One region of the Streptomyces sp. NPDC002773 genome, then DNA from elsewhere that is predicted to be linked to it. Evidence: riboswitches for the same ligand, from Rfam matches in the RefSeq annotation. Region 1 holds a riboswitch; each other region holds the start of a gene.
What was found. Region 1 has a riboswitch for cyclic di-AMP ahead of ABT034_RS06595 (LysM peptidoglycan-binding domain-containing M23 family metallopeptidase). Riboswitches for the same ligand answer to the same signal wherever they lie in the genome.
Positions count from the first base shown of each region.

Region 2: linked by a shared signal. The riboswitch ahead of ABT034_RS28020 (LysM peptidoglycan-binding domain-containing protein) and the one ahead of ABT034_RS06595 (LysM peptidoglycan-binding domain-containing M23 family metallopeptidase) in region 1 are both predicted to bind cyclic di-AMP.
Region 3: linked by a shared signal. The riboswitch ahead of ABT034_RS05130 (M23 family metallopeptidase) and the one ahead of ABT034_RS06595 (LysM peptidoglycan-binding domain-containing M23 family metallopeptidase) in region 1 are both predicted to bind cyclic di-AMP.
Region 4: linked by a shared signal. The riboswitch ahead of ABT034_RS29220 (transglycosylase family protein) and the one ahead of ABT034_RS06595 (LysM peptidoglycan-binding domain-containing M23 family metallopeptidase) in region 1 are both predicted to bind cyclic di-AMP.

Region 1 is NZ_JBEOVO010000003.1:298,070-303,565, forward strand. It holds gene ABT034_RS06575 (aspartate aminotransferase family protein) at 1-202, shown strand, start outside; gene ABT034_RS06580 (helix-turn-helix domain-containing protein) at 277-960, shown strand; gene ABT034_RS06585 (DUF6126 family protein) at 1,013-1,168, shown strand; gene ABT034_RS06590 (tyrosine-protein phosphatase) at 1,178-1,999, opposite strand; cyclic di-AMP (ydaO/yuaA leader) riboswitch at 2,388-2,548, shown strand; gene ABT034_RS06595 (LysM peptidoglycan-binding domain-containing M23 family metallopeptidase) at 2,551-3,573, shown strand; gene ABT034_RS06600 (SGNH/GDSL hydrolase family protein) at 3,735-4,529, shown strand; gene ABT034_RS06605 (STM4011 family radical SAM protein) at 4,516-5,382, opposite strand; gene ABT034_RS06610 (STM4012 family radical SAM protein) at 5,391-5,496, opposite strand, start outside.
Region 2 is NZ_JBEOVO010000030.1:13,789-19,284, forward strand. It holds gene ABT034_RS28005 (SpoIIE family protein phosphatase) at 1-4, opposite strand, end outside; gene ABT034_RS28010 (alpha/beta fold hydrolase) at 159-923, shown strand; gene ABT034_RS28015 (alpha/beta family hydrolase) at 1,049-2,353, shown strand; gene ABT034_RS28020 (LysM peptidoglycan-binding domain-containing protein) at 2,337-3,215, opposite strand; cyclic di-AMP (ydaO/yuaA leader) riboswitch at 3,220-3,403, opposite strand; gene ABT034_RS28025 (DUF6197 family protein) at 3,747-4,391, shown strand; gene ABT034_RS28030 (nitroreductase family deazaflavin-dependent oxidoreductase) at 4,468-4,905, opposite strand; gene ABT034_RS28035 (alpha/beta fold hydrolase) at 5,074-5,496, shown strand, end outside.
Region 3 is NZ_JBEOVO010000002.1:540,236-545,731, forward strand. It holds gene ABT034_RS05110 (rhodanese-like domain-containing protein) at 119-613, shown strand; tRNA gene ABT034_RS05115 (tRNA-Met) at 678-751, shown strand; gene ABT034_RS05120 (MerR family transcriptional regulator) at 869-1,609, shown strand; gene ABT034_RS05125 (PP2C family protein-serine/threonine phosphatase) at 1,750-2,961, shown strand; cyclic di-AMP (ydaO/yuaA leader) riboswitch at 3,163-3,309, shown strand; gene ABT034_RS05130 (M23 family metallopeptidase) at 3,321-4,481, shown strand; gene ABT034_RS05135 (PrsW family intramembrane metalloprotease) at 4,539-5,496, opposite strand, start outside.
Region 4 is NZ_JBEOVO010000033.1:56,190-61,685, reverse strand. It holds gene ABT034_RS29235 (globin domain-containing protein) at 1-847, opposite strand, end outside; gene ABT034_RS29230 (cytochrome P450 family protein) at 945-2,240, shown strand; gene ABT034_RS29225 (LysM peptidoglycan-binding domain-containing protein) at 2,334-3,524, shown strand; cyclic di-AMP (ydaO/yuaA leader) riboswitch at 3,783-3,956, shown strand; gene ABT034_RS29220 (transglycosylase family protein) at 3,960-4,691, shown strand; gene eno (phosphopyruvate hydratase) at 5,057-5,496, shown strand, end outside.

The DNA.
Region 1 (5,496 bases):
CCAGCGGCACCGGATCCTCACCCAGGTCTCCGGGGACCACCTGGAGGTGATCAAGCTGATCCCGCCGCTGATCATCGACGAGGCGGACGTGGACCGGTTCGTCACCGCCTTCACGGCGGTCATGGACGAGGCCCACGGCGGTGGCGGGCTGATGTGGGACTTCGGGAAGACTCTGGTGAAGCAGGCGGTGGCGCAGCGCTGACACCGCGAGCTCGCGGCTTTTGCCTCTGAGGCAAGAAACTTGCCTCAGAGGCACGAAGCTGGCGGAATGGACGCATGGACCACGTCCCCGGGGAGATCTCCCCGGACCCTGCCGTCTCCGGCGCACCGCCGGACGTCGCGGCCACCGGCGGCCTGCCGGACGTCGCCGCCCCGAGTGCCCTGCCGGACGTCGCCCCGCAGCTGCGGGGCCTGCGCCGCCGCCGGGGCCTCACCCTGGAGGCCGCCGCCCAGCGGGCCGGCCTCTCGCCGGCCCACCTCTCGCGCCTGGAGACAGGGAACCGGCAGCCCTCGCTGCCGATGCTGCTCGCCCTCGCCCGCATCTACGGTACGACGGTCTCCGAGCTCCTCGGTGAGGCACCGGCCGAGCGCGACCCCGTCGTCCGGGCCGGCCGCTCCGAACCCGTCGAGGCCGACGGCTGGGTCTACCGCCAGGCGGGCGGTGCCGGGCGCGCCCTGCAGTGTCTGCGGGTCCACGTGCCGTACGCCACCAGGGCCGACATCGTGCGCGTCCACCCGGGGGAGGAGTGGATCCACGTCCTGGAGGGCCGGGTGCGGCTCGCGCTCGGCGAGGCCGTGCACGTCCTCGACCCCGGGGACAGCGCGCACTTCGACTCGCTCACCCCGCACCGGATCGGCGCCGCCACCCCCGGCGGGGCGGAGCTGCTGTTCGTCCACACCCTGATGCAGAGCCCCGCGGCCGAGCTGTGCCTCGGCGACGGGACCCCGCACCGGCGCTGAGCCCCGTGGCGCATCCTTCCTCGTGGCTCTTCATTCCTTCGAGAGGACCGACATGTCCGACAAGTCCCGACCGGTCACCGGTGAGGAGCGCGGGGAGGGCAAGTTCCCCAAGGGGCTCGTGCTGCGCCTCTTCGCCTACCTGGTCGCCGGCCACCTCTTCGCCGGCTTCCTCTACCTGCTCTTCGCGCTGGGCGGCCAGAACCAGTAGGCGGCGGGCTCACACCTCGGTGAGCAGACGCTCCCGCAGGCGCTCGCGGGTCTCCGGGGCCAGCTTCAGGCCCGTGGTGAGGTAGGCGTCCACCGAGCCCCAGGTCGCCTCGATCGTCTCGAAGGCGCCCCGCAGGTACTCCACCCGCGCGTCGAAGAGCGGGCTCAGCAGCTCCATCACCTCGGGCGACATGGCGTCGGGGGCGGTGGAGCTGCGGCGCACCTTGTAGCGGCGGTGTGGGTCGTTCGACTTCACGTAGTCGGCCTCGATCGCCGCCCGCTCGACCCCGAGGGCGAGCAGGGTGATCGCTATGGAGAGCCCGGCGCGGTCCTTGCCGGCCGCGCAGTGCATCAGGGCGGGGAGGCTGTCCTCCGCCATGGCGTGCAGGATCCGGCTGTGCTCCGCGGTCCGCTCGATCACCATCTTCCGGTACGAGTCGGACATATTGGCGGCCGCCTTGCCGTCGCCGAGGATCTCCCGCAGCTGGGCGATGTCGCCGCCGCGCACCAGCTTCCAGAACTCCTTGCCCTCCGCCGGATCGTTGAGGGGAATGTTCACGTTCCGTACGCCGGGCAGCTCGACGTCGGGACCCTCGACCTTCCGGTCGGCCACGTTCCGGAAGTCGAACACGGTGTGCAGCCCCAGCGAGTCGAGGAAGGCGGCGTCCGCCGCCGTCGCGTGGGCGAGGTGGCCGCTGCGGAAGAGGCGCCCGGTGCGGACGGCCCGGCCGTCCGTCGTCGGCAGGCCGCCCACGTCCCGGAAGTTGCGGACCTCGGCCAGCTCGGGCTCGGTCATTTCGATGGGCGGGACCTGCGGCAGCTGCTGCGTCACGGATGCTCCTGGTGGTCGGCGTTCGGGTGCCCGAAGCGAGATCGGTTCCTGGGGCAATCATCCAGGCGCGAGGGTGTCGGCGCAGCCCCCTGGACGGGAATGGGTGATCTGTCCGAATTGAGGCCTTACATATAACGCGCCCTGTTTACAGGCGAGATGAGCAAGGACGCGTGAGCAGGGTCATAGAAGTGACGGATCGTGGCCGACGGCCGGAACCAATTGCCGTACGGAAAAAGGACGTCGAAGGACCGTCATCCACAGAGGGTGACCGGAATTCCGGCCGGAAGACGGGGCGGGGAAAGCCGGTGGAAATCAGCGGCTTGTCCGTGCCGACCCCCTCGTCTAGCGTCACCGTCAATCCGGTCGGACCGCCGAATCCTGCCACCGTCCGGAATTCCCACTCATCCCATGTGTGGCAGGAGCGGGGGACCCAGGAAAACGCCGGTCCCGCGACGCAGGACGGCTTGGGGTGAAGCCGCGTGAGAACGCGGCCGGGCATCTCCAGTCCGAACCCGACAGCTCACCTCGTAGGCGCCGGAGAGGAATTCGCCATGCCCGCGACGGGTAAGCACCGCCGTACCAAGACCAACCGACTGACCCGCGGAATCGCCGCCGCCGGTACGGGAGGCGCCGTCGTCGCCCTCCCGCTCTTCGGCGCCACCGGGGCCCACGCCGCCGAGCAGACGGCCGCCGCCGGCCAGGCCGTCACCGCCGCTGCCCAGGTGAAGGCCCCCGCCGCCGCCAAGGCCGCGCCCGCCGCCAAGGCCGCGCCGAAGACGTACTCCGTCGTGCGGGGCGACTACCTGTCGAAGATCGCCGCCGACCACCGCGTCGCCGGCGGCTGGCAGAAGCTGTACGCCGACAACCGCCAGGTCGTCGGCGAGGACCCCTCGCTCATCCTGCCCGGCATGAAGCTCACGCTCGGCGCCAAGAGCACCGCCAAGGCCGCCGCCCCGAAGAGCGCCGAGCCCCGGGCGGCCGCCCCCGAGAGCGCCCCGAAGCCGTCCGCCGAGACCTCCTCGAAGAACGGCGACACCCCGCGCGCCTCCCGCGGCAGCGAGCGCGTCGCCGCCCCGGCCACCGCCGCCCCGTCCTCGGACGCCGGCACGTCGTCGGACTCCGGCTCGTCCTCCTCTTCGCAGGAGTCCACGGGCGCCTCGACCTCCGCGGCCGGCTGGGTCGCCCCGGTCGACGGCGGCGTCTCCACCCCGTACCGCGCCTCCGGCTCCATGTGGTCCTCCGGCTACCACACCGGTGCCGACTTCATCGCCTCCTCCGGCACCACCGTCCGCGCCGTCGGCGCCGGCACGGTCGTCTCGGCCGGCTGGAGCGGCTCGTACGGCAACGAGGTCGTCATCCAGCACGCCGACGGCAACTACTCCCAGTACGCCCACCTCTCCTCCCTCTCCGTCTCGTCCGGCCAGACCGTCACCGGCGGCCAGCAGATCGGCCTCTCCGGCTCCACCGGCAACTCCACCGGCCCGCACCTGCACTTCGAGATCCGCACCTCCCCGAGCTACGGCTCCGACATCGACCCGCTGGGCTACCTCCGCCAGCACGGCGTCTCCCTCTGACGCACCGACACCCCGCGTGGCCCGGCACTCCTGTGCCGGGCCACCGGCGTTTCCCCATCTATTCCGGCTTGGCAATTTCTTTATCGGTGGCATATGTCACCCGGCGTCAACCCCTCCTTACGGTCGCGTAGGTCACATCCAAAAGGGAAGGATGTGCTCCCGTGGCAGACGATTCGAGATCAAGAGACAAGAACGCATTCGGGTCGTACGCGGCGATCGGTGACAGCTTCACCGAGGGCGTCGGGGACCCCGGTCCCGACGGGGCGTACGTCGGCTGGGCGGACCGCTTCGCGGTCCTGCTCGCCGACCAGCTGCCGGAGCACGACGCCTTCCGCTACGCCAACCTGGCCGTACGCGGGCGCCTCCTCGACCAGATCGTGGCGGAACAGGTCCCCCGGGCGAAGGAACTCGCCCCCGACCTGGTGACCTTCTGCGCCGGCGGCAACGACATCATCCGCCCCGGCTCGGACCCCGACGACGTGGCCGAGCGCTTCGAGCGCGCCGTCGCCGAACTGACCTCCGCCGTCGGCACCGTCATGGTGACCACCGGCTTCGACACCCGTGACGTGCCCGTGCTCAGGCACCTGCGCGGCAAGATCGCCACCTACACCGCCCACGTCCGGGCCATCGCGGACCGCTACGACTGCCCGGTCCTGGACCTGTGGTCCCTCAGGTCCGTGCAGGACCGTCGTGCCTGGGACCTCGACCGGCTGCACCTCTCCGCCGAGGGGCACACCCGGGTCGCCCTCCGCGCCGCCCAGGTCCTCGGCCTGCCGGTGCCCGCCGACCCGGACCAGGCCTGGCCGCCGGTGCCCCCGCGCGGCTCGCTGGAGCTGCGCAGGGACGACATCAACTGGGCGAAGGAGTACCTCGTGCCGTGGATCGGGCGCCGGCTGCGCGGCGAGAGCTCCGGCGACCACGTCGAGGCCAAGCGCCCCGACCTCATGCCCCTCTGAGGGACGACGGACCGCCGGCCGGGATCCGCTCCAGGACCCCGCCGGCGAACACGTCGTACAGCGGCAGCGTCTCCAGGTGGACATAGCCGATGTGGCAGTCGCAGACGGCGAGGGGGCAGGCCCGGGGACGCAAGGAGGCACGGTACGAACCGTCGTACAGGTTCCCCAGCTCGGCCTTGACGAAGTGGCAGCGCCGCACCGTCCCCTCACCGTCCACCGAGATCACCGACTCCCCGGTCCGGCAGGGCAGCCCCGCCGAGCGGTGCGGATGGCGGCTGTACGGGAACAGCGGGTCGATCGCCGTCCACTCCCCGGCCTCCGCGTCGGTGTACGTGTGCCCCTCCGCCGCGTTCACCCAGAGGTAGACGTGCGGCGGCAGCGCGGCGCGGAGCCGCCGGGCGTGCTCCGCGTGCTCGGGCAGACCGACCACGCCGACACTGAATCGGACGCCCCGCTCCGCCAGTTCCCCGCACTTGGCGAGGAAACGCTCGGGAGCCGTCTGCCCGGGGTGGTACGTGCACCAGAGCGCCACGCGCTCCGGGTCCGCCTCCGCCAGCCAGTCGGTCCGGCAGCTCAGATTCGTCTGGATCGCCACCCGCTCGACCTGCGGCAGCCGCGACAGCTCGACGAGCGCCCGCCGGTACCAGGAGCGCACCAGGCCCTCGCCCCACGGGGTGAAGAGGATCCGCAGCCGGTCGCCGGTCTGCCCGGCGGCCCAGCCGGTGAACCGTTCGAGCGCGGCCCGGTCCGCGCGCAACTGCTCACGGCTGTCCCGCCGCTTGGCGAACGGGCAGTACGGGCAGTCGAAGTCGCAGGAGGAGAGCGGCCCCCGGTAGAGCAGCGTCAGATCCATGCCGGCCCTTACTTCGGCTCGTACGCGGCCATCGCGGCCCGCACCGAGGGGGAGAACAGCTCGGGACCGAGCCCGTCCGAGTACGCGAGTCCCTCCGGCGACAGCCTCAGGATC
Region 2 (5,496 bases), on a different contig from region 1:
TCACACAGCCAGCATGCCCCCCACCGGAAACGCCCTGCATCCCGGACGCGGGCCTCCACCCCTGGGTGTATTGACCGCATGCCCCCGGGCCGTCACACTCGGTAGTCAGTCAGGCCCCGCGGTCGCGCGGCGCCACCACCTCGCGCTCAGGGGGCACGATGACGGACCGCGTTCTTCCGTACGACGTACAGGGCGACGGCCCCCGGCGGGCCCTCGTGCTGCACAACTGGTTCGGCGACCGCACCAGCTTCGCTCCGATGCGCGCCCATCTCCGCGACACCGACGGCTCCTACGCGTTCGTCGACTGCCGCGGCTACGGCGAGGCCCTCGACCGTCCGGGCGCCTACACGATGGAGGAGGTCGCCGCCGACGCCCTCGCGGTCGCCGACGACCTCGGCTGGGACTCCTTCTCCGTCATCGGCCACTCGATGGGCGGCAAGGCGGCACAGCTGATGCTCCTGGACGCCCCCGACCGCGTCCGCTCGATCATCGGCATCTCGCCCGTCTCGGCCGCCGGTTTCCCCCTCGACGGCGACACCTGGGAGCTGTTCGCCGGAGCCGCCGAGGAACCGGCGAACCGGCGCGCCATCATCGACAACACCACCGGCGGCCGCTACGACGACGCCTGGCTGAGCACCCTCGTCGAGCGCTCCGTGGGGCGCTCCTCCGCGACGGCCTTCCGCGCCTACCTGGACTCCTGGTCCCGCACCGACTTCCACGAGCGCGTCCGTGACAACCCCACGCCCGTCCTGCTCGTCGTCGGCGCCCACGACCCCGCGCTCGGCACCGAGGCGATGGAGGCCACCTGGCTGCGCTGGTACCCGAACGCGCGCCTCGAAGTCCTCAAGGACGCCGGCCACTACGCGCCCGAGGAGACGCCGCAGGCCCTCGCCGAGGCCATCGAGGCCTTCCTCGCCGCCTGACGGGCCCCGCCCCTGACCTGCCGTCGCCGCCGAAGACGCGTCTACCCTGGAGGGACGGGCAGCTGACACGTTCTCCCCGGGCCCGGGGACGGGCCCGGAGCCGCGCAGGCGGAAGGGCGGCGGCCATGTACTTCAACGACCGGATCGACGCGGGCCGGCAGCTCGCCGCCCGGCTCGGCCACTTCACGGGCCAGGACGTCGTGGTGCTCGGTCTCCCGCGCGGCGGTGTGCCGGTGGCCGCCGAGGTCGCCGACGCCCTCGGCGCGCCGCTCGACATCTGTCTCGTACGGAAGCTGGGTCTGCCCCGCCAGCCGGAGCTCGCGATGGGCGCGCTCGGCGAGGGCGGGGTGCGGGTGGTCAACGAGCGGGTGATGCGCGAGACCGGGGCGGACGCGCGCGACCTCGCCGCCGTGGAGCAGCGCGAGCACGCCGAGCTCGACCACAGGGCCCGGCGCTACCGGGGCAGCAGGCCCTCCGTGCCCCTCGACGGGCGGACGGTCCTCGTCGTCGACGACGGCCTCGCGACCGGGGCCACGGCCCTGGCGGCCTGCCGGGTGGTACGCGCCCGGGGCGCCGCCCGGATCGTCCTCGCGGTACCGGTCGCGCCGCCGGGATGGACGGCCCGGCTCGGCGGGGAGGCCGACGAGACCGTGAGCGTCCACACGCCGGAGATGTTCTACGCGATCGGACAGTTCTACCGGGACTTCGCGCAGACCCCCGACGCGGAGGTCATCGCCTGCCTGGACCGGAACCGGGCCACGCGCGGGCCAATCGTCCACGCGGAGGACGTACGGATCCCCGCCGCCGGGGCCACGCTCAACGGGCACCTCGCTGTGCCCGAGAACGCCGCCGGCATCGTCCTGTTCGCCCATGGGAGCGGCAGCAGCCGGCACAGCCCCCGCAACGGGGCGGTCGCGGCGGCACTCAACGGGGCGGGCCTAGGAACGCTCCTCTTCGACCTGCTCACCGAGGCCGAGGCGGGGGACAGGGCCCGGGTCTTCGACACCCCGCTGCTCGCCGGCCGTCTCGCCGACGCCACGGCCTGGCTCGCGGGCCGGCCCGCGACCGGCGGCCTCCCGCTCGGCTACTTCGGGGCGAGTACGGGAGCCGCCGCCGCGCTGTGGGCGGCGGCCGATCCCGCGTCCTCCGTGGCCGCCGTCGTCTCACGCGGTGGCCGGCCCGACCTGGCGGCCGACCACCTGGCCCAGGTCAGGGCCCCGACGCTGCTCGTGGTGGGAGGCAGGGACGAGCTGGTCCTCGACCTCAACCGGCGGGCCGGGTCCCGGCTGCGCTGCGAGCACCGGCTCGCCGTCGTGGAGGGCGCCACCCATCTGTTCGAGGAGCCGGGTGCCCTGGAGCAGGTGGCGGAACTCGCCGGCTCCTGGTTCACCCGGCACTTCGCGACCAGCGGGATCAGTAGGGCCCGTTGACGTTGTCGATGGAGCCGTAGCGGTCGGCCGCGTAGTTGCAGGCGGCCGTGATGTTGGCGACCGGGTCGAACAGGTCCGTGGACGTGCCCGGCACGTGGTACGCGTCGAAGGTCGGCTGGATCACCTGGAGGAGGCCCTTCGAGGGCGTTCCGGCCACGGCGTTGGAGTCCCAGAGGTTGATGGCCTGGGGGTTGCCGGACGACTCGCGCATGATGTTGCGGAGGATCCCGTCGTAGGAACCGGGGATGCCGCGCTGGGACATGATGTCCAGCGACTCCCGGATCCAGCCGTCGAGGTTGTTCGCGTACTGGGCGGCGGCCGGGGCGGCCTGGACGGGAGCGGCGGCGGGAGCGGCCTGCGCCGCGGAGGCGCCCGTGTCCTTGGCGACGGCCGGGGCGGCGGGACGGCGCTCGGAGCGGCTCGCCCGATCGGCCGAACCGGTCTTCTTCGCCTTCGCGGGAGCGGCCTTCGCGGAATCCCGACCGAGCGTCAGTTCAAGGCCGGGACGAATAAGTGACGGGTTGTCACCCACCACGCTCTTGTTGGCCTGGTAAAGGGTCTTCCAGCCGCCCTGAATTCCCTTCTTCTGGGCGATCAGGGAAAGCGAGTCGCCGCTGACGACCGTGTAGGTGCGGGCGGCGGCCGGTGCGGTCGGGGCCTTGGCCGCGGCCGCGACGGCGGGAGCGGCGAGGGCGGCGGCGGGCCGGGCAGCGAGTTCCGGAGCTCCGGAAACGGGCGCGGCGCCGGCTGCGGCGGGGGCGATCAACGGGAGGGCCAGGGCGGCTCCACCCGTTCCGACCAGCGCGATTCCACGCGAGACGGGGTGGCGTCGGGGGCGGCGGTGCTTACCGTGTGCAGGCATGACGGATTCCTCTCCGGCGCCTTCGGGGTGAGCTGTCGGGTTCGGACTGGAGATGTCCGGCCGCGCGCACGCGGCTTCACCCCGAGCCGTTCCGGAATCCGGGCCGGCGTATTCGTGGGTCCCCCGCTCCTGCCGTCGGGTGAAAAGGGAGGTATTTCGAGCGGTGGCAGGATTCGGCGATCCGCTCGAATGGAGGTGACCGTAGGCCAGTAATGCGACGGAGAACAAGAGGGGCGGGTCGACGGGCCCGGTGAAAGGATCACGGAATTCTCCGAATTCAAGATCGACCGTTCTTCCGGTCCGCCGAACTTCCTTGCGCGGCGGGGCTCGCGCCGGGTCAGGAGGCGGGGGAGCCCCTGGGAAAGTGAGTCGCGTCACCAGGTGTTCAATGTCCGAAAATGCGCCTTAATTCGGTTAATAGGCGAGAGCGCCGGAAAAGCCCTGTCGATCGCAGGGGCACTCAAGGGCATAACGCGCAAACCCGACATTCGTGCTGAAGGATGGTGCCACCCCGACCGAGGAGCCGCCCGGATGTCCCCCTCCGCCTCCCTGATCAGCCCCGACGCCCTCGACCGTGAGGCCGCCGCCCTCTACGAGAGCGCCACCTGGCAGCGGATCGTCACGGACTTGACCGCCGCGCCACCGCCCGCGGGTACTCCCGCCCCCGCGCCGGCCCCGGTGCCGGACACGGAGTCGGACTCCGAGAGATGGCGGACTCTGCTCACCCTGCCCGTGGACCGGCTCGTCGCCGACGCGCTCGACGCGCTGCCGCCGCCCCTGCCCGCCGAACGCCGGCTCCCGGGCCGGATCGGAGCCGTACTCCCCGACAAGCTGCACGCCTGGCGGCGCCTCGGCCAGCCCGAACTGCGCCCCTCGGTCCACCTCGGCTACGCGCGCCTCGTCCTGGCGGAGTGGGGCTGGCAGAACGCGCCGTACAAGCTGCGGGACGCCCGGGGGGCCCGATGCGTCTGCGGCGCCCTGCTCGCCGCCCACCGCCTCGGCTACGGCAGCGCGACGACGATGAACGAGGCCGCCGCCTGGATCATGGCCGAGCTGCGGTCACGGGGCTGGCAGGAGCTGATCGGGCCGTGGAACCGGGCCCCCGGCCGTACCGCCGCCGACGCCCTCGCCCTCCTCGACGCCACCATCCACCGCGCCGCGCACGCCGGCCGCTGAGCGGCCTTCCGCCGTGTGGACCACCGGCCGGGCTCGGTGGCGAGCTCGGCCGGGTCGACGGCGGTCCCTCCGGCTCCTACTCGGTCCGCTCGACGACGAACAGGGGGATCTCGCGGTCGGTCTTGCGCTGGTAGTCGGCGTAGTCGGGGAACGCGGCGACGGCCCGCTCCCACCACGCCCGGCGCTCCTCGCCGGTGACCAGACGCGCCTTCATGTCCCAGACGCGCGTGCCGTCGCGGAGTTCCACGAGCGGCGAGGCGACGAGGTTGTGGTACCAGACGGGGTGCTTCACCGCCCCGCCGTTCGACGCGACGAGCGCGTACGCCCCCTCGTGCTCGACCCGCATGAGCGGCGTCTTGCGGAGCTTGCCGCTCCTCGCGCCGACGTTCGTGACCAGGACGACGGGCAGACCGCGCATGGTCGTGCCCTTGGTGCCGCCGGACGACTCGTACAGCTCGACCTGGTTGCGCACCCACGCCGAGGGGCTGGGCTCGTATTCGCCTTCGAGGGGCATGGAGATCCTTTCGGGGGCGTCCGCTGTCACCGGCTGTCTGCCGCGTCCCCCCGACGCTAGCGGACGGACCCGCCCGCGTCCCGGCCGTCCTGGCCGATGCGTTGTCAGTGCCGACTCATAGGGTGGCTCCTGACGGTACGAGTGGCGGCGCAGGGGAGAGTGGTCGGCATGCGGGAGTTGTTCCTCGCGGACCAGCGGGCGTACATCCGGTGGATCGACCTGCCCGGAGACGGGCCCGTGCGGGTGTTCGTCCACGGACTCGGGTGCACGGCGGCGTCGGACTTCGCCCACATCGCGGCCCACCCCGCCCTCGGCGGCTCCCGGGCCCTGCTCGTGGACCTCCTCGGCCACGGGCTGAGCGACCGGCCCGCCGCCTTCGACTACCGCATGGAGTCCCAGGCGGCGGCGGTGGCCGCCGTCCTCGACCACCTCGGACTCACGGGCGTCGACCTCGTCGGGCACTCCATGGGCGGCGCCGTGACGATCCATCTCGTGGCGGCGCGCCCGGACCTCGTGGCCCGGCTCGTGGTCGCGGAGCCGAACCTGTACGCGGGCGGCGGCGCATTCAGCTCCCCGGTGGCCGCTCAGGAC
Region 3 (5,496 bases), on a different contig from region 1:
CCCGATACGTGAGATCCACGCCGCCCCCCGGTGAACGCGCGGGTTTCCCCGGCCGCCGCCCCCGACCACCGTGGATCCTCACTTCAGGCCGGTGATCTTCGTCCGTAGATTGATCACCATGACGACGACAACGACGCAGGTCAACCCCGTACTCCGCACGCCGCCGGCCTCCCCCGCCGCCGCTGCCGCGTACTTCTCCGCCAGCCTCGCCTTCCACGCCGACGTCTCCGACGTGGCCTCTGCGCTCGCCACGGCGGCCGCCGAGGGCACCGACCCGGGCTTCGTGGTGATCGACTCGCGGTCGACCGCCTCCTGGGACCAGGGGCACGTCCCCGGCGCGCTCCACCTGCCGACCGCGCTCATCGCCGAGCAGGCCGACCAGCTGCTCGACCGGTCCGTGCCGGTCGTCACGTACTGCTGGGGCCCCGGCTGCAACGGCGCCACGCGCTCCGCGCTGGCCCTCGCCGAGCTGGGCTTCCAGGTGAAGGAGATGCTCGGCGGCTTCGAGTACTGGGTGCGGGAGGGCTTCGCGTACGAGACGTGGGAAGGGCCTGCGGAGAAGGCCGCGGACCCGCTGACGGCGCCGGTCGACTCGGACGACTGCGGCTGCTGATCGGTTGCTGACGTAAACCGATTTCGTGATTGCCCCACCCGTAGCGTAGAGTCAGGTTTACCGACGCGGGGTGGAGCAGCTCGGTAGCTCGCTGGGCTCATAACCCAGAGGTCGCAGGTTCAAATCCTGTCCCCGCTACTCAGTAGCAACGAAGGCCCGGATCCAGTCACTGGATCCGGGCCTTCGTCGTATTGCCCGTTTCCCGGCACTTCTCCGCTTGACCTTGACGCGACGTCAAGATTTAGCGTTCTCGGTATGGAGTGGTCGATCCAAGAGATCGCCAAGAAGGCCGGCACCACCAGCCGCACCCTCCGGCACTACGGAGAGCGCGGACTGCTGGAGCCGAGCCGGATCGGCGCGAACGGTTACCGGTACTACGACCAGGCGGCGCTCGTGCGGCTGCAGCGGATCCTGCTGCTGCGCGAGCTGGGGCTCTCGCTGCCCGCCATCGCCGAGGTCCTCGCGGGGCAGCGGGACACGTCCGCCGCCCTCCGCACCCATCTCGCCCTCCTGGAGCAGGAGCGCGAGCGCATCGGACGCCAGATCGCGTCGGTGCGGACCACTCTCCACAAGACCGAGAACGGAGACGCACTCATGGCCGACGAAGTGTTCGACGGTTTCGACCACACGGTGTACGAGGAGGAGGTCACCGAGCGCTGGGGCCGCGACGCGTACGAGCAGGGTGACCGCTGGTGGCGTTCGCTCGGTGCCGGGCAGCGGAAAGCGTTCATGGACGAGCAGTCCGGCATCGCCCGCGACTTCGCCCGGGCGCTCGGGGAGGGCCTCGCCGCCGGCAGCGACGAGGTGCAGGCGATCGCGCGGCGCCAGGTCGCGTGGCTGTCGCACACGACGGCCCCGAGCAAGGAGTACGTGATCGGTCTCGGCCGGATGTACGTCGACGACCCGCGCTTCACCGCGCACTACGACAAGCACGGTGAGGGGACCGCGGTCCTCGTCCGGGACGCGATGGAGATCTACGCGGAGCGGAACCTCTGACGGAACCGCGCGCCCGGAGTGAGGAGGCCGCCCCGTACGCCAGTCGGCCCCGCGGAAGTCGCCGCACGGCGGGGCGGCGGCCACCCTGGAGAGGCGCGGTGCGGACCGCGGCCGGGTACGGACCGGGCAGGAGAGCACAGGTGGGGCACCCCCTAGGAGCGGGCGGCGGTGGGCGGCGGGGCGGTGAGGGCCGCCGCTCGTACGGGCGCGCCCGGCGGTTCATCCGCGCGCTGCCGCCGCTGGTCATCGCCGGCGGGGTCGTCTTCGACCTGCTGACACCGCCCGCGTACACCGCCGCACCGCTCTTCTCCGCCGCCCCGCTGATCGCCGCGCCCTTCTTCTCCACCCTCACGACGCTCCTGACCGGGATCGCCGCCGTCCTCGCCTCCGTCGGGCTGCACCTCTACAACGGCACCGCCGACGAGGTCCCGACCCTGACCGAGACCCTGACCGTCCTCACCGTCTCCGCGCTGGCCCTCCTCGTCAGCCGGGTCGTACGGAGGAGCGGTGAGCGGCTCGCCTCGGCGCGGGTCATCGCGGAGACCGCCCAGAAGGCCGTGCTGCCGACGCCGGCCGAGCGGATCGGCGGGCTGCAGTGCGCGGCCCGTTACGAGGCGGCGCAGGCGGACGCGTTCATCGGCGGCGACCTGTTCGCCGTCCAGGACACCCCCTACGGGGTGCGGCTCGTGGTCGGGGACGTCCGGGGCAAGGGGATGGAGGCGGTCGAGGCCGTGGCCGTCGTCATCGGGGCCTTCCGGGAGGCGGCCGAGCAGGAGCGGAGCCTGGAGGGCGTGGCGCAGCGCCTGGAGCGGGCGCTGGCCCGCGAGGGGACCCGCAGGGACGGGCTCGACGCCTTCGAGGGGTTCACCACCGCCGTTCTGGCCGAGATCCCGCGCGGCGACGGGAGCGGCACCTTCGACGGTTTCGTACGGATCGTCAACCGCGGGCATCCGCCGCCGCTGATGCTGTACGCGGACGGGCGCCTGGACACGCTGGAGCCGACCGAGCCGGCGCTGCCGCTCGGCATGGGCGATCTGGCGGTGTGGCCGGACCGGGCCGAGGGGCGGCCGTACCCGCCGGGCGCGACGCTGCTCTTCTACACCGACGGCCTCTCGGAGGCACGGAACGCGGGGGGAGTCTTCTACGACCCGGGCGAACGCCTCGCCGGGCGGATCTTCCCGGGGCCCGAGGAGTTGCTGGACGCGCTGGTGGACGACGTACGGCTGCACACGGGCGGCGGGGCGACGGACGACATGGCGCTGCTCGCGCTGAGCCGTCCGGCGACGGGGCAGCCGGAGCGGCGCCGCACGATGCCGGTGGTGCCGCCGGGCGGGCCCGGTCACCAGTCGTAGTCGAGAGGTGTCGCTGCGATAACAATTGACATAACGTCAGATCGCGGAGGTTTGGGCGGCGCCTCCTGAAGGACGGTCAACTCGGACCATTCCCTCCCAATTCAATGAATGATCAAGAGGAACGGCTTGGAATCAGGACCCCCCGTCTATTAACGTTCGATAACGCAGCGCGGTCGTCCCAGCCGCCGCAAGAGGCGGCACCGTGCGCACGCGCCGAATCCTGAAAAGGAACCGGGGAACCACCAATTGGGGTGAATCGGGCCCTTCGCACCTGTGCGACCGTGCCCGTAGGAGACCTTCCTGCTCCGAACCCGTCAGCTAACCCGGTAGGCGAGAAGGAAGGAAAGGAGCGCCCTTTCGTGGCGTCCAACACCCCTGCCCCCGAGGCTCCCTTCGACGCCTTCGGTGGTGGTGCGGGTCCCGCCGCGCCGGGCACCGAGTGGAACCCCACCGAGGATTCCCTCCGCGCCCAGAGCCGCTCCGGCGGCCGGCACCGGGTCGTCAAGCAGCGGTCCAACTTCGCCCGCTCCTCCACCGTCCTCGGTGTCGGTGTCATCGCGGCCGTCGGCGCGGGCGGCCTCGCCACCGCGCAGGAGAAGCCTCCCGTGGCCATCTCCTTGCCGGACCTCCCCGACCTAAACCTGCCCGACGCCCACGACCTCCCCGGCGTCGGCGACCTCCTCCCGGACGAGGACGCGGGTACGGGCTCGGGCGCCGGCGACGACACGGTGGCCGCCGGTGCGGCCCGCTCCAACCCGAACCCGCTCACCGCCGCCACGTACACGACCTTCGACACCGAGCAGGCCGGGAAGACCGAGCAGGCGGGGACGGCCGAGCAGGCCACGAGGACGGCGACCGGCACCGCCGACGCGGGCGAGGCCCTGCGCGCCCGCATCCTCCAGCAGGCCGAGCAGCAGCAGGCGTCCGCGGACGCCGCCGAGAAGGCCGCGGCGGAGAAGGCGGCCGCCGAGAAGGCGGCGGCGGAGGCCGCGGCCAAGGCCGAGGCCGCGGAGAAGGCGGCCGCGGAGGCGAAGGCGAAGGCCGAGGCCGAGGCCAAGGCGAAGGCGGAGGCAGAAGCCGCAGCGAAGGCCGAGGCCGAGCGCCTCGCGCAGCTCGCCGCGAGCTACTCGATGCCGCTCTCCTCGTACTCCGTCAGCGCCACCTACATGCAGTCCGGTTCGATGTGGTCCTCCGGTCACCACACGGGCCTCGACTTCGCCGCCCCCACCGGCACCCCGCTCAAGGCGGTCCACGGCGCCACCGTGAAGTCGGCGGGCTGGTCCGGCTCGTACGGCTACCGGATCGTCCTGGAGCTGGAGGACGGCACCGAGGTCTGGTACTGCCACCTGTCGTCCATGACGGTCGGCGTCGGCCAGACCGTGGGCACCGGCGAGACGATCGGCCGTGTCGGCGCCACCGGCAACGTCACCGGCGCCCACCTCCACATGGAGGTGCACACGCCCGACGGCACCGGCATCGACCCGGCGGAATGGCTCCGCTCGAAGGGCCTGACGGTCTGAGGCCCGAGAGCCCGAGAGCCCGAGAGCCCGGGTGCCCGAGAGCCTGGGGCCCTCGGCTCAGCTCCGGTACGGGTTGTAGCCGTCGTAGTCCAGGTACTGCGGCGGCGACCAGGCCCGGCCGGTGGCCCTGGCCGCGTACGTGAGCGCGGGCGAGGCGACCTCGCGGCGCTGCCACAGGTGGTGGAGCAGCTCCTGCTCGCGGGCCGTGAAGTCGGGCCCGGCCGTGCCGCGCCGGGCCCGGTCCCTGAGGAACGCCAGGGTCGTCGCGAAGGACTCGTACTCGCCCACCGCCCGCGCGGCCGGCGGGCCGTACGTCCGGGCCGCGAACGAACGGGCCAGCTGACGGGCCCGCATCGAGGAGAGCGCCAGCGGCTCCGTGGGGGAGAGCCAGCCGGCCGCCGCGTACGCCGGGAGCTCGCCGGATATCGTCCGCAGCTCCCGCTGCCGGCTCCACACCGCGAGCCAGGTCAGCAGGCCGAAGGCCGGGACCATGAGCGCCCCGTACACCGCGAAGAAGGCCCAGGGGCCGCCGAAGGTGGCCGAGCCGTTCCACGCGGCGTGCAGGCCCATGGCGAGCAGCAGCCCCGCGAGCGGCAGCAGCACCTTCCGGAGGCGTTTCCCGCGCGGGGCGAGCGCGGCGAAGCCGAAGCCGATGCCGGTGAGCACGGTGAACAGCGGATGCGCGAACGGCGACATCACGACCCGTACGAAGAAGGTCGCGGCGGTCACCGAACCGAGTCCTGAGGTGCCGAACTCCTGGTCCTCGCCGAAGGCGGTGCCGAGGTAGAGGATGTTCTCGGTGAAGGCGAAGCCGGTCGCGGTGAAACCCGCGATCACGACCCCGTCGACGAGACCGCCGAAGTTCCTTCTGCGGAAGAGGAACAGCAGCAGGATCGCGGCCGCCTTGGCGCTCTCCTCCACCACCGGTGCGACCACCGTGGCGCCGAGGTTGTCCGCCGAGTCCGGGTCCGCGGTGGCCGTGGCGATCCAGCGGACCGCGAAGGTGTTCGCGAGG
Region 4 (5,496 bases), on a different contig from region 1:
CGTACAGGTACTCCCTCGCGCGCGCCACGACGAACAGCCGGCCCGTCAGCTCCGGCTCCGCCTCCGCCGCCTCCGCGAGCAGCGCCCGCACCGGGGCCCAGCCCGTACCCGCGCATATATAGGTACGGAGTCCGCCCGGCTCCGTCCGTGCGGTGAGGCCGCCGCCCGGCGCGCTGAGCCGCAGGGTCTCGCCCGGACCCGTCTCGTCGACGAGCACCGTGCTCATGGCGCCGCCCGGAATCCGGCTCACGTGCAGCTCCACCGTGCCGTCCGGCCGTGGCGCGTCCGCGAGGGAGTAGGTGCGCCAGACGCGCGGGACGCGCAGCGAGCTGACGCCGACGTACTGGCCGGGAAGGTACGGCAGGGGCTGCCGGGGCCGCAGGGTGAGGACGGCCAGGTCGTCGCCGTACCGCTGGTGCCGGACGACGTCCGCGTCCCACCAGGCCGGCTCCCCGGCCCCGGCCGCCTCGTCGGCGCCCGCCAGCATCAGGTCGGCGACATGCCCGTACGCCTCGGTCCAGGCCTTCTCGGCCTCCAGGGTCCACGCGGAGCCGGCGGCGTGCGCGAACGCGGCGAGCAGGCTCGTCCCGACGGCGGCGTAGAGCGAGGGGGCGGCGAGGAACTTGCGGTGGTCGCGGCCGAGCCGGCCCAGGTACTCCGTGAGCCCCGGCTCGTCGATGTGGGTCACCACGTGGGTGAGCGCGGCGAAGAGCCGGTCCCGCTGGGGCCGCATGTCGGCGGGGAACAGCTCGCGCAGGCCGGGGTTGTTCCAGAAGAGATGCGAGTAGAAGAAGGTGACGGCGTGTTCGGCCCGTCTCTCGACGACCGCGAACGTGCTTCTGAGCATCTGAGGATCCACCGCACGAATCTAGGGCACGGCCCCCCTTCTTGATCACATGATCTCCACACACCTCACCGCGCGGGCCGCCCTGTACCGTCGGGGGGTGAGCACCACCCCCGGCCCCGCCCCCGCCCGACCGTCTGCCGCGCCGCCCGCCCCCGAGCTCTTCACCTGGGAGTTCGCGAGCGATCCGTACCCCTCGTACGCCTGGCTGCGGGAGCACGCGCCCGTGCACCGGACGACGCTGCCCAGCGGGGTCGACGCCTGGCTCGTGACGCGGTACGCGGACGCCCGGCAGGCCCTCGCCGACCAGCGGCTCTCCAAGAACCCGGTGCACCACGCCGAGCCGGGGAAGACCGGGATCCCCGGCGAGCGCAGCGCGGGCCTCATGACGCATCTGCTCAACATCGACCCGCCCGACCACACCCGGCTGCGGCGGCTCGTGTCGAAGGCGTTCACCCCGCGCCGCGTCGCCGAGTTCGCCCCGCGCGTGCAGGAGCTGACGGACCGGCTCATCGACTCCTTCGCGGAGAAGGGGAGCGCGGACCTCATCCACGAGTTCGCGTTCCCGATGCCCATCTACGCGATCTGCGACCTGCTCGGCGTGCCCCGCGAGGACCAGGACGACTTCCGGGACTGGGCCGGGATGATGATCCGGCACGGCGGCGGCCCCCGCGGCGGGGTCGCCCGGTCGGTGAAGAAGATCCGCGGCTATCTCGCGGAGCTGATCCACCGCAAGCGCCAGGACCTCGGCGACGACCTGATCTCCGGCCTCATCCGCGCGAGCGACCACGGCGACCACCTCACCGAGGCCGAAGCCACCGCCATGTGTTTCGTGCTGCTCTTCGCCGGCTTCGAGACCACCATCAACCTCATCGGCAACGGCGTCTACGCGCTCCTGAGGGACCCGGAGCGGCGCGAGCGGCTCCAGGCCTCGGTCGCGGCGGGCGAGACCGCGCTCCTGGAGACCGCGGTGGAGGAGCTGCTGCGGTACGACGGGCCGGTGGAGATGGCGACCTGGCGGTACGCGACGAGGGCGCTGACCATCGGCGGGCAGGAGATCCCGGCGGGCGACCCGGTGCTCGTCGTGCTCGCCGCGGCGAACCGGGACCCGGAGCGGTTCACAGCGCCGGACACGCTGGACCTCACCCGGCGCGACAACCAGCACCTCGGGTACGGGCACGGCATCCACTACTGCCTCGGCGCGCCGCTCGCCCGGCTTGAGGGGCAGACGGCGCTCGCGACCCTCCTGACACGTCTTCCGGACCTGCGACTTGCCGCCGACCCGGCCGAACTGCGGTGGCGCGGCGGGCTCATCATGCGGGGATTGCGCACGCTTCCGGTGGAGTTCTCCCCGTCCGTACCGCTCCGCCACAGTGACGGCGTGTCAGAAATGTGATCTTCGCGTGATCGTGCGGCCATCGACTTGTGACGAGCGTTCGAATACCGCTACGTTCACCGCACTCTCAGCCGTCACGCGAAAGGCGCTCCTATGCGTTCCGGGAACGGACGACACCGTCGCCCCCGTCAGGCCCCCGCCATCGTCGTCGCCGCAGGTGTGACCGGATCCGCCATGGCGCTGCCGCTGCTCGCCGCCGGATCCGCGTCCGCGGCCGACGCCGCCACCTGGGACCGCGTCGCCGAGTGCGAGTCCGGTGGCCAGTGGAGCGCCAACTTCGGCAACGGCATGTACGGCGGGCTCCAGTTCACCCAGGACAGCTGGGAGCGCAACGGCGGCCTGGCGTACGCGCCCAGCGCCGACCTGGCCAGCCGGGCCCAGCAGATCGCGGTGGCCGAGAAGGCCCTCGCGAAGGGCTCCACCGAGTGGGCCACCTGCGCGCCGATCGCCGGCCTGACGAACGACGGCACGGCCCCCGGCGTGGACCCCGGCCCGACCTCCGTCCCGAAGGCCCCCACGGGGCCGGTCGTCGAGTCGAACCGTACGGCGGGGCTGCCGGAGGCCTCCACGGGCTCCCCGGAGACCACGAAGGGGATCACGGGTACGGTCACGCCGACCGCTCCCGTCACGCCGTCCACGCCCACCGGGCCCGTCTCGCCGACGGCCCCCGTCGCGCCGACCGGCCCCGTCTCGCCGACCGCTCCGGTGAGCCCCACCGCGCCGACCGGCTCGACCGCCCCGACTTCCCCGGCCGCCCCGAGCGGCTCGACCGACCCGGCCGCGCCGGTCGTCCCGGTCAACCCCGTCGTCCCGGTCACGCCGGTCACCCCGGTCACGCCCGGCACCCCTGACGCCTCCGTCACGCCCGGTACGCCCGGTTCGTCCGTGACGCCCGGCACTCCGGAAGGTGACGCGTCGTCGGCCACGCCGGGCACCGGCAAGCACCGGGGCGATGCCGCACCGGAGGAAACCGGCAAGGCGGACACTTCGTCTGAATCAGGTAGACATGCTTCATCCGAGAACAAGTTGACCGAAAGCCCCCTCGTTACGACGCCGGTTGACGCGGCGAAGGATTCGGGCGCAACGGACAGTCAGGACACTTCGGGCGCGTACACCGTGCGGCCGGGTGACAGCCTGTCCGACATCGCGCAGGCGAACGAACTCCCCGGAGGCTGGACCGCCCTCTATGACGCCAACCGGGGCACGGTGGGCATCGATCCGGACCTGATCCTCCCTGGTCAGAGCCTCGATCTGACGGACGTTCCGGCTTCGACGACCAAGTGATTCGGGGGCGTATGTCCGGTTCTGGGCAAGTGAGACATGGGTCTCTTCGCTCCAACTGGCGTGTCCCGTCCGTAATCTTTGCCCCCGTCACCTCTCACCTGCACAAACAGCACCTTCCGGAAGCCAAGTAGGGGCGGTATTTCCGCAATACGCCTCTTTGAACTTCCGGTGGGTCTGTGTCTACGGTCATCACCGCTCGCCACCGCGGGCCCCGTCGACCGAAACGCCGAATCCTGCCGTCGGCCGATGGGAACAGTCGTCGCGTAAGCGCCGAAGGCAGGAGTGGGGGACCCAAGGTAAGTGCCGGTCCCGGCCGTTGAGAAAGACGGCCGATGATCGGCTTGGGGTGAAGCCGCGTGCTAGGACACGCGGCCGGGCAACTTTCCGGCCCGAACCCGACAGCTCACCTCACAGGCGTCGGTGAGGAGAATCTCCATGCTGTTTTCCGGCAAGGGCAAACACCGCCGTCCCTCCAAGGCCACCCAGGTCGCCACGCTCGTCGGCGTCACCGGTGTCGCCGTCGCGGCCCCGCTGATGACCGCGGGCACCGCCTCGGCCGCCACGGCCTCCGAGTGGGACCGCGTCGCCCAGTGCGAGTCCGGCGGCAACTGGTCCATCAACACGGGCAACGGCTACTACGGCGGCCTCCAGTTCTCGGCCTCCACCTGGGCCGCGTACGGCGGCACCGCCTACGCCTCGACCGCCAACCAGGCGTCGAAGTCCCAGCAGATCGCCGTCGCCGAGAAGGTCCTCGCGGGCCAGGGCAAGGGTGCCTGGCCGAGCTGTGGCGTGGGTCTCTCCGGCGCCTCCTACGACGGCGGCTCCACCGAGTCCGCCCCGCAGCAGGAGGAGCGGAAGGCCGAGCAGCCGACCACCCGCAGCGAGCAGCGCCAGGCCCCGAAGCAGGCCACGCAGCAGGCCCCGCAGGAGCAGGCCCCGCAGCGCGAGGCCGCGCCGCAGGCCGCCAAGAAGACCGTCACCACCCCGACCGGCAAGAAGGTCGAGAAGGGTGACGGCGAGTACAAGGTCGTCTCCGGCGACACCCTCAGCACCATCGCCCAGGCGCACGGCGTCAAGGGCGGCTGGGCCCAGCTCTTCGAGCTGAACGACGAGATCGTCGACGACGCCGACCTCATCTACCCGGGCCAGCAGCTTCACCTGAAGTGAGCCCGGCGGTCCGCGTGAGTCCGGCGGCTCACGCGGTCCCCACGACCCTCCCGCGGTGACCACCCCGGTCCGGCGCGCCCTTCCCCCGTGCGCGCCCGACCGGGGTTCCGTCCGTTCCGGGCCGCTCCCGTGCGGGGGCGCACCCGTCGAGGGGCGACTGACTGAGGGACCGACCTGATGGTTACCGTCCAGTAGATCTGATGTCCTTCGTCCCGAAACGCATGCCCTTGGGTCCTTTTTCGTCCCAGGGGGCGGGCGCCCGGCTGGCCGGAGCCCCCGCGCCGGTTAGGCTCTTGTCGCAAGGCCAAGCGACCCTGCACCGACCTTGCGTCACATCCAGCGTCACATCCCAGAAGGAGATGCTCGTGCCGTCCATCGACGTCGTCGTAGCCCGGGAAATCCTGGACTCCCGAGGCAACCCCACGGTCGAGGTCGAGGTCGGCCTCGACGACGGCAGCACCGGCCGTGCTGCTGTTCCGTCCGGCGCCTCCACCGGTGCTTTCGAGGCCATCGAGCTTCGCGACGGTGACCCGAACCGCTACCAGGGCAAGGGTGTCGAGAAGGCCGTCCTCGCCGTCATCGAGCAGATCGGCCCGGAGCTCGTCGGCTACGACGCCACCGAGCAGCGCCTGATCGACCAGGCCATGTTCGACCTGGACGCCACCGAGAACAAGGGCTCGCTCGGCGCGAACGCCATCCTCGGCGTCTCGCTCGCCGTGGCCCACGCCGCCTCCGAGGCCTCGGACCTGCCGCTCTTCCGCTACCTCGGCGGCCCGAACGCGCACCTGCTGCCCGTTCCGATGAT